2 regions of the Kitasatospora sp. NPDC001547 genome follow, and region 2 is predicted to be linked to the other one. Evidence: predicted binding sites of a transcription regulator. Region 2 holds the regulator's gene; the other holds the start of a gene.

Region 1 (4,414 bases), on a different contig from region 2:
TCATGTAGTCGTCGGCGCCCACGCCGAGGCCGACCAGCAGGTCCGTCTCGTCGTCGCGGGCGGTCAGCATCAGCACCGGCACCGGGCGCTGGGCCTGGATCCGGCGGCACACCTCCAGCCCGTCGAAGCCGGGCAGCATGATGTCGAGGACCACCAGGTCCGGCTGCCAGGTGTGGAAGCCGTCGACCGCGCCGGGGCCGTCGTGGGCCACGGCGACCTTGAAGCCCTCGGCGCCCAGCCGGGCGGCGATCGACTCGGCGATCGTGGGCTCGTCCTCCACCACCAGGACTCTGCGCTGGCTGCTCACAGTGCCACCGGTGTTGTGGTTGTCCTGCTGAATTTCTGTCACGGTCACGCCACCGCCCCCAGGGCTGCGGGCCGGCCACCTGTGGGGATGGCGGGCTCCGCTCGTAGTCTTGTTCCGTCGTGGACTGTGCCGGGTCCGCCGTCCCGTCGCGCGATCGGGAGCCGAGGACGGATGGTCGGCCGCCCACTTCTCCCGCGCACTTCGCAGCGTACGGACAGCGGATGCTTTCCGGCAGGTGGACCGGACGTTTCCGGCCCGTGGGCCGGCTTTCGGGCCGCCCTCGGACCCACTGCACGAGTGGGCACGGGCCGATACCTTACCCGGCGAATTTTCACTGCGTAACGGTACGTATGCAGTCCAGTTCGCACCAAGTCGCCGGTCAGAGGCCCTGCTGCGGCCCTGCCGGGGAGAAGGTCTGGACCAATCCGGGGAATCCGGCAGTCCGCTACGGCGACGGTCTTCACGGGCTTTTCCCAGGTGCCTCCCAGAACCTCGACGTACCGTGGCCACGACAACACCCGACCGGGCGGAATCCGCGGCGCGCGCCGGTACGTTGGGCACCTGGCGGGGAGCCGGTGGCTGCGGCGTGGAGCGGAGGCGGCATGGCGGGACGCGGGCGGGGCGCCGACGGGTTCGGGACCGCGGGGGCGCCGTACGGAATGCTCCGCCTCGGGCTGCGCACCGGGGTCCTGGAGTGGCTGCTGGAACGGGTGCCGACGCCCCGCAGGACGCCCTTCACGCTCGGGTACCTGGCCGTCGTGGGAGCCACCACGACCTTCGCGAGGATCGCCGATCCGGAACTCGTCCAGCGCTTGCAGGAGGCCTCCAGCTCGGACGGGCACAACCTGCTCCAGCACCCTTTGCGCGCCCTTGTGCTGAGCGGGTTCTGGGTGGCCGGCGAGGCGTGGATGCCGTACCTGTGGGGATTCGCCCTCACCATCGCCCCGCTGGAGCGCAGGGTCGGTCCGGCCCGGGCGGCGGCGGTGTTCGCGGCCGGGCACGTCGCGGCGACCCTGCTCTCCCAGGGGGTGGTGATCACCGCGGTGGAGACCGGGCGGATGGCGCCCGAGGTGATGGACCACCTGGACATCGGGGTCAGCTACGGCGTGCTCGCCTGCCTGGGCGCGGTGGCCGGGCTGCTCTCCTGGCGCGGGCGGCTGCTCGCGCTGGGCGGCGCCGGGCTGATGATCGCCGAGCAGATCGCCACCGACAGGGACGTGGTCACCGGGGTGGGGCACCCGGCCGCGGTGCTGGCCGGGGTCGCCCTGTGGCGCTGGCTGCGCCGGGCCGAGCGGCGCCCGCCCCGGCCGCGTCCGGCTGCCGTGACGGCCTCCGGCGGTGCGCCCGCGCGGGTGTGGACGGCGCGTTGACGGCCTCGCCCGGTCGGGGGTGTCCCCGGTCCGGCGATGGTTCGCTCAGGAATCTTTAAGGCGCGCTTGGTGTGCCGTTAGGACTCTTTTGACGGGGTCGGTCGAGGCGTCCTTCCGGCGGATTCCTGTTCGCTCACAGCGAACTGAGCGTCGGGAACATCCGGCGGCCGTCAGGCCTTAGTCAGGTCGACTCAAGTTCACTGACTAGGGAGAGATCATGGCATCGTCGTCCACACCGCTCACCCTGCCCGTGCTGCCGCTCGACGACGAGGTCGTCCTGCCGGGCATGGTGGTCCCGCTGGACCTGAAGGACAGCGAGGTGCGCGCCGCGGTCGAGGCCGCCCGGGCCGCCGCCGGCACCGGCAAGCCGCAGGTCCTGCTGGTTCCGCGGGTGGACGGCTCGTACGCGGCGGCCGGCACGCTGGCCACCGTCGAGCAGGTCGGCCGGCTGGCCGACGGCCCCCACACCATCGGGCAGCCGGCCGCGCTGGTGCGCGCCGTGCGCCGGGCCCGGATCGGGGTCGGTACCACCGGCCCCGGCGCCGCCCTCTGGGTGGAGACCACGCCGTTCCGGGAGTCCTCGGTGGGCACCCCGGTGGCCGGCCGGGCCGCCGAGCTGGTCAAGGAGTACAAGGCGCTGTCCACCCAGTGGCTGCGCAGGCGCGGCGCCTGGCAGATCGTCGACCGGGTGGCGCAGATCGAGGGCGTCGGCGAGCTCGCCGACAACATCGGCTACGCGCCCTTCGTCACCGCCGAGCAGAAGCTCAAGGTGCTGCTGGAGGCCGACCAGGTCGCCCGACTGGAGTACGCGCTCACCCTGCTGCGCGACCACCTCGCCGAGGAGGAGGTCAACGACACCATCCGCAAGGACGTCGAGGAGGGCGTGGCCAAGCAGCAGAAGGAGTTCCTGCTCCGCCGCCAGCTGGAGGCCGTCCGCAAGGAGCTGGCCGAGCTGAACGGCGAGGCGGCCGACGAGGAGGGCGACTACCGCGCCCGGGTCGAGGCCGCCGACCTCCCCGAGAAGGTGCGCGAGGCCGCGCTCAAGGAGGTCGACAAGCTGGAGCGCGCCTCCGACCAGTCGCCCGAGGGCTCCTGGATCCGCACCTGGCTGGACACCGTCCTGGAGCTGCCCTGGAACGAGCGCACCGAGGACGAGTACGACATCGCCGGCGCCAGCGCGGTGCTGGACGCCGACCACGCCGGGCTCGCCGACGTGAAGGAGCGGATAGTCGAGTACCTGGCCGTCCGCAAGCGCCGGGCCGAGCAGGGGCTCGGGCTGGTCGGCGGCCGCCGGGGCGGCGCGGTGCTGGCCCTGGTCGGCCCGCCCGGCGTCGGCAAGACCTCGCTCGGCGAGTCGGTGGCCCGCGCCATGGGCCGGAAGTTCGTCCGGGTCGCGCTCGGCGGCGTCCGGGACGAGGCGGAGATCCGCGGCCACCGGCGCACCTACGTCGGCGCGCTGCCCGGCCGGCTGGTGCGGGCGGTCAAGGAGGCCGGCTCGATGAACCCGGTCGTCCTGCTGGACGAGATCGACAAGGTCGGCTCCGACTACCGGGGGGACCCGGCCGCCGCCCTGCTGGAGGTGCTGGACCCGGCGCAGAACCACACCTTCCGGGACCACTACCTGGAGGTCGAGCTGGACCTCTCCGACGTCGTCTTCCTCGCCACCGCCAACGTGCTGGAGGCCATCCCCGAGCCGCTGCTCGACCGGATGGAGCTGGTCCGGCTGGACGGCTACACCGAGGACGAGAAGGTCGTCATCGCCCGCGACCACCTGCTCCCGCGCCAGCTGGAGAAGGCCGGCCTGGCCGGTGGAGAGGTCACCGTGGACGAGTCGGCGCTGCGCAGGCTCGCCGGGGAGTACACCCGGGAGGCGGGCGTGCGCACCCTGGAGCGCTCGATCGCCCGGGTGCTGCGCAAGATCGCCGCACAGGCCGAGCTGGGCGAGCGCGAGCTGCCCGCCGCGGTCGGCGCGGACGACCTGCGCGCCCTGATCGGCCGCCCGCACCACGTGCCGGAGTCCGCCCAGGAGCCGGCCGAGCGCCGCACCGCCGTCCCCGGCGTGGCCACCGGCCTCGCGGTGACGGGCGCCGGCGGCGACGTCCTCTACATCGAGGCCTCGCTGGCCGACGCCGAGACCGGCGGCACCGGGCTGACCCTCACCGGGCAGCTGGGCGACGTGATGAAGGAGTCCGCACACATCGCGCTCTCCTACCTGCGCTCGCGCGGGGCCGAGCTGGAGCTGCCGGTCACCTCGCTGCGCGACCGCGGCGTGCACCTGCACATCCCGGCCGGGGCCATCCCCAAGGACGGGCCGAGCGCCGGAATCACCATGACCACCGCGCTGGCCTCGCTGCTCTCCGGCCGCAAGGTGCGCACCGACGTGGCGATGACCGGCGAGGTGTCGCTGACCGGGCGGGTGCTGCCGATCGGCGGGGTGAAGCAGAAGCTGCTCGCCGCCGACCGGGCCGGGATCACCACGGTGATCATCCCCAGGCGCAACGAGGCCGATCTGGACGACGTCCCGGCCGAGGTGCTGGAGCGGCTCACCGTCCACCCGGTGGCGGACGTGCGGGAGGTGCTGGAGCTGGCGCTGGAGCCGGCCGCGGCCTCGGTGCTGGTGGCCGCCTGACCGCCGGTCCGACCGGTTGCCCGGGCCGCCCGCGTGGCGGCCCGGGCGGTCCGGCGGCGGTCCGCGGCGCCGGCCCCGGGGCCGGCGACGACCCGCGGGGCCACCGGC
Region 2 (4,414 bases):
CGAGGCCTCGGAGAAGGTCTCCACCACCGCGCAGAAGCTCGGCCAGGCGCTGTACGCCAACGCCGACGCCCCCGCCGGTGCCGCCGCCGGTGACTCCGCCCAGGCCAAGGACGACGACGTCGTCGACGCCGAGATCGTGGACGACGAGAAGCCCAAGGGCGGTGCGGCATGACGGACAAGCCGCAGGGCGGCAAGCCCGGCGACGACTCCGCCGCCGACGAGGTGATCAAGGCCGCCGAGGAGGCCGCCGCGGCCGGCGCCGGGGAGTCCGGTTCGGACGACCTCGCCGCCGCCAAGCGGGAGCTCGCCGAGCGCACCGGCGACCTCCAGCGCCTCCAGGCCGAGTACCAGAACTACCGCAAGCGGGTCGAGCGCGACCGGCTGACCGTCCGCGAGATCGCCGTCTCCAACATCCTGGAGTCGCTGATCCCGGTCCTGGACGACATCGGCCGCGCCCGCGAGCACGGCGAGGTCACGGGCGGCTTCAAGTCCGTCGCCGAGTCGCTGGAGACGGTCGTCGCCAAGCTGGGCCTGCAGCAGTTCGGCAAGGAGGGCGAGCCCTTCGACCCGACCATGCACGAGGCGCTGATGCACAGCTACTCCTCGGACGTCACCGAAGACACCTGTGTGCAGGTGCTCCAGCCCGGCTACCGCATCGGCGAGCGGATCATCCGCCCGGCGATGGTGGCCGTCGCGGAGCCCCAGCCCGGCAGCCAGGCGTCCTCGGGCGCCGAGGCGAAGCCCGCCGACACGGACAAGTCCGACGGTGGCTCGGACAGCTGACAACCTGTGACAGCTGACAACCAGTGCGCTGCGGAGTCGTACGCCGGCCAGTACGGCGGCCGGCTCCGCAGCGCGTTGTCAACCGCCGTTTCTTCACCGGCTGTTGACAGCGCAGTGACGATGGACATCGGGAGGTGGCGGAAGCCGTGAGCGAGCGCAGCGGGCGAACCATCGGGGGACGCGTGTACCGCTCAGCGGCTGCCCAGCGCAGCGAGGTGGACGCCGTGAACGAGCGCAGCGAGCGAACCGTTGGAGGGCGCGTGTACCGCTCAGCGGCCGGCGAGCGCAGCGAGGTGGACGCATGAGTGGCAAGGACTACGTGGAGAAGGACTACTACAAGGTCCTCGGCGTGCCCAAGGACGCCACCGCCACCGAGATCAAGAAGACCTACCGGAAGCTCGCGCGCGAGTTCCACCCCGACGCCAACAAGGGCGACGCCAAGGCCGAGGAGCGGTTCAAGGACATCTCCGAGGCGTACGACGTCCTCTCCGACGAGAAGCGCCGCAAGGAGTACGACGAGGCCCGCAGCCTCTTCGCCAACGGCGGCTTCCGGGCCGGCGGCCCCGGCGGCACCGGCAGCTACAGCTTCGACTTCGGCGACCTCTTCAGCGGCAGCCAGGGCGGCGGACAGGGCGGCGGCCTCGGCGACGTCTTCGGCGGCCTGTTCAACCGCGGCGGCACCCGGCAGGCCCAGCCCCGGCGCGGCGCCGACGTCGAGACCGAGGTGACGCTCTCCTTCGAGGAGGCGGTGGACGGCGCGACCGTCCCGCTGCGGATGACCAGCCAGGCCCCCTGCCGCGGCTGCAACGGCACCGGCGCCAAGTCCGGCACCACCCCGCGGGTCTGTCCGACCTGCGTCGGCGCCGGCACCGTCAGCCGTGGCCAGGGCGCCTTCGCGCTCTCCGAGCCGTGCAAGGACTGCCGCGGCCGGGGCATGATCGTCGACGACCCGTGCCCCGACTGCCACGGCAGCGGCCGCGCCAGCTCGGCCCGCACCATGCAGGTCCGGATCCCGGCCGGCGTCCAGGCCGACCAGCGCATCCGGCTCAAGGGCAAGGGCGCCCAGGGCGAGCGCGGCGGGCAGCCCGGCGACCTCTACGTCACCGTGCACGTCGACCCGCACCCGGTCTTCGGGCGCAAGGGGGACAACCTCACCGTCACCGTCCCCGTGGCCTTCCCCGAGGCGGCGCTCGGCGCCACCATCGAGGTGCCGACCCTGAACGGCCCGGCCGTGAAGCTCAAGCTGCCCCCGGGCAGCGCCAACGGCCTCACCATGCGCGCCCGCGGCAAGGGCGCCACCCGCAAGGACGGCACCCGCGGCGACCTCCTCGTCACCGTCGAGGTCGTGGTGCCCCAGCACGTCACCGGTGACGCGCTGAACGCCCTGGAGCAGTACCGCGAGGCCACCGCCTCCGACGATCCGCGCGCCGCCCTGTTCCGGGCGGCGAAGGGAGCGTGACGACCAGATGTCCCCGATGAACCCGATCGACCCCGAGACCGCGATCGGTCCCGGCCTCGGCGAGGGCCTGCCCGGAGCCGGCCCCCGCCGCGCCCGCCGGGCCGCCGCGGGCCCGCCGCCGTACGTCCTCACCGAGGACACCCCGGTGTACGTCATCTCCGTGGCCGCCGAACTGTCCGGCCTGCACCCGCAGACCCTGCGCCAGTACGACCGCCTCGGCCTGGTCTGCCCCGACCGCACCGCCGGCCGCGGCCGCCGCTACTCCGCGCGCGACATCCAGCAGCTGCGCGAGGTCCAGCGGCTCTCCCAGGACGAGGGCATCAACCTCGCGGGCATCAAGCGGATCATCGAGCTGGAGAACCAGGTCACCGCCCTCCAGTCCCGCGTCGCGGAACTGGTCGACTCCCTGGAGGGCGCCGCCGCCGCGCTCCAGCAGCGCGAGGCCGCCGTCCACGCCTCCTACCGCCGCGACCTCGTCCCGTACCAGCCCCCCACCCCGCAGTCCAGCGCCCTCGTCGTCTGGCGTCCCCGGCGCTGACCGTCGTACGCACCCGAGCCGCCGGCCCCTCCTCCCGGGGGGGTGCCGGCGGCTGCCGTGTGGTGAGAGAGTGCTCTGCCGGGCCCGCACGGTCGATCCGCGGGCGGCAGGGCACCCGGTTCGCGCCGCCTAGGATTCTTGCCACGGAAGACGACAGTCGCGTTGACTACTTCCCGGTCAACACTAGGAGCCGAGATGAGTGGGCGAGAGCACGCGGGAGCTGCATCCAGCGGATCGCGCGTCCTGTCCGAGGGCGCCCGAAAGCTCTATCTGCAGGCCGTGAACGAGAACGGTCGTCTCACCAAGAGCGCTTGCCCAGCCGCCGGCTCCCCCGCCCTCGAAGAATTGTTGAAGCTGGGACTTCTCATACCCGACAGCGACGAACCGGGCGAACTGCTCGCCGTCGATCCGACGCAGCTCGCCCACAGTCTGAGTTCGACCTGGCAGCGGCAGGCCCTCGAGCTGCTTTCGAAAGCGGTGACACTACCCGCCGATCTCAGCGAACTCGCCGAGGCATTTCACGCCCCGGACACCACGGGCGGCGCCATCGAATACATCCACGGGAAAGCGCGAATTAATCAGAGACTTCAGCAGTCGGCCGCGGCGGGAGTAACGGAGGGGCTGGCCATGCAGCCCGGCGGCCCCCGGCCGGCGGAAATGCTCACGTCATTCCTGGCGCGCGACCTGGAGATTCTCCGGCACGGCGCGTCCATGCGGACCATCTACAACGCGAGCACCCGCTACCACCAGCCGACCCGGGACTACGTCGCGAAGCTGACCGAGGCGGGGTGGCAGTTCCGCACCCTCGACGAGCCGTACGCCCGGCTGATCATCGTGGACCGCAAGCTCGCCGTGATCCCGGTGGTGGACGACGACCTGGCCGCGTTCATCCACGACCCGGCCATCGTCAACTTCCTCATCGAGGAGGTGTTCGAGCGCAGCTGGAACCGGGCCCTGGAATTCGACGGGGACCGGTCCGTCCCGCAACAGGTGGTGTCCAGACTGCGCCAGACGATAATCGACCTGATGCTCGCCGGAACGAACCACCGGGTCATCGCCCGTCGGCTCGGAATCAGTGAGCGGACCCTCGCCCGCCACATCGCGGAACTACGGGAGGAGTACCACGTCGACTCCCTCTTCCAGCTGGGCTACGCGCTCGGCCGGTCGGCGAGACCGGACCTGGGCTGAGGGCAGCGGTCGAAACCCCGCCCCGCCCGGCGCGACAGGGTTCACCCCTACTGTCCGCTTCGTCCCGACCGGGCGTCCGGCGGGATTCAGCCCCAGTGGAGATCGTCCGCGACAGCCTCCACCGCGCGGGTGGTACCAGCGGACTGCCCGCTGTCGGAGGAAACGGACACTCCGGTCACCACCGCTATACCGATGAGGATCGGAAGCGCAGCCTTGCAGACGAGTCGACGCACAGACACGGACCCACCCTCCCACTCTCTAACACTGTGGACTGAATCAATAGCACTAGCGTCCACATGATGCCGTACGTTCCGCGAGAGTGCCATCCCCCCTCACCTCGACCGGAGCGTCATCTCTCTGCCAGGCATCCAGATGACAGGGCGGGACGCTGGACGCGGCCGCGTGCGCTGATAGACGATCAATTCGCTCCCAATGGTCCAGCACGG

What was found. Region 2 encodes HspR, which represses chaperone genes until heat shock. Its sites were predicted from a motif close to TTGAGNNNNNNNNNCTCAA; they were not measured.
Region 1: lon (endopeptidase La) is a predicted target of HspR. The motif match lies at 1,854-1,872, and genes of this name have one in related genera.

What each region holds. Positions count from the first base shown of each region.
Region 1 covers NZ_JBIAVL010000003.1:415,188-419,601, forward strand. Annotated here, with positions in the region: gene ACFY0X_RS07570 (response regulator transcription factor) at 1-349, opposite strand, end outside; gene ACFY0X_RS07575 (rhomboid-like protein) at 910-1,677, shown strand; gene lon (endopeptidase La) at 1,895-4,306, shown strand.
Region 2 covers NZ_JBIAVL010000005.1:98,068-102,481, reverse strand. Annotated here, with positions in the region: gene dnaK (molecular chaperone DnaK) at 1-172, shown strand, start outside; gene grpE (nucleotide exchange factor GrpE) at 169-783, shown strand; gene dnaJ (molecular chaperone DnaJ) at 1,085-2,242, shown strand; gene ACFY0X_RS11300 (heat shock protein transcriptional repressor HspR) at 2,250-2,780, shown strand; gene ACFY0X_RS11295 (hypothetical protein) at 2,976-3,968, shown strand.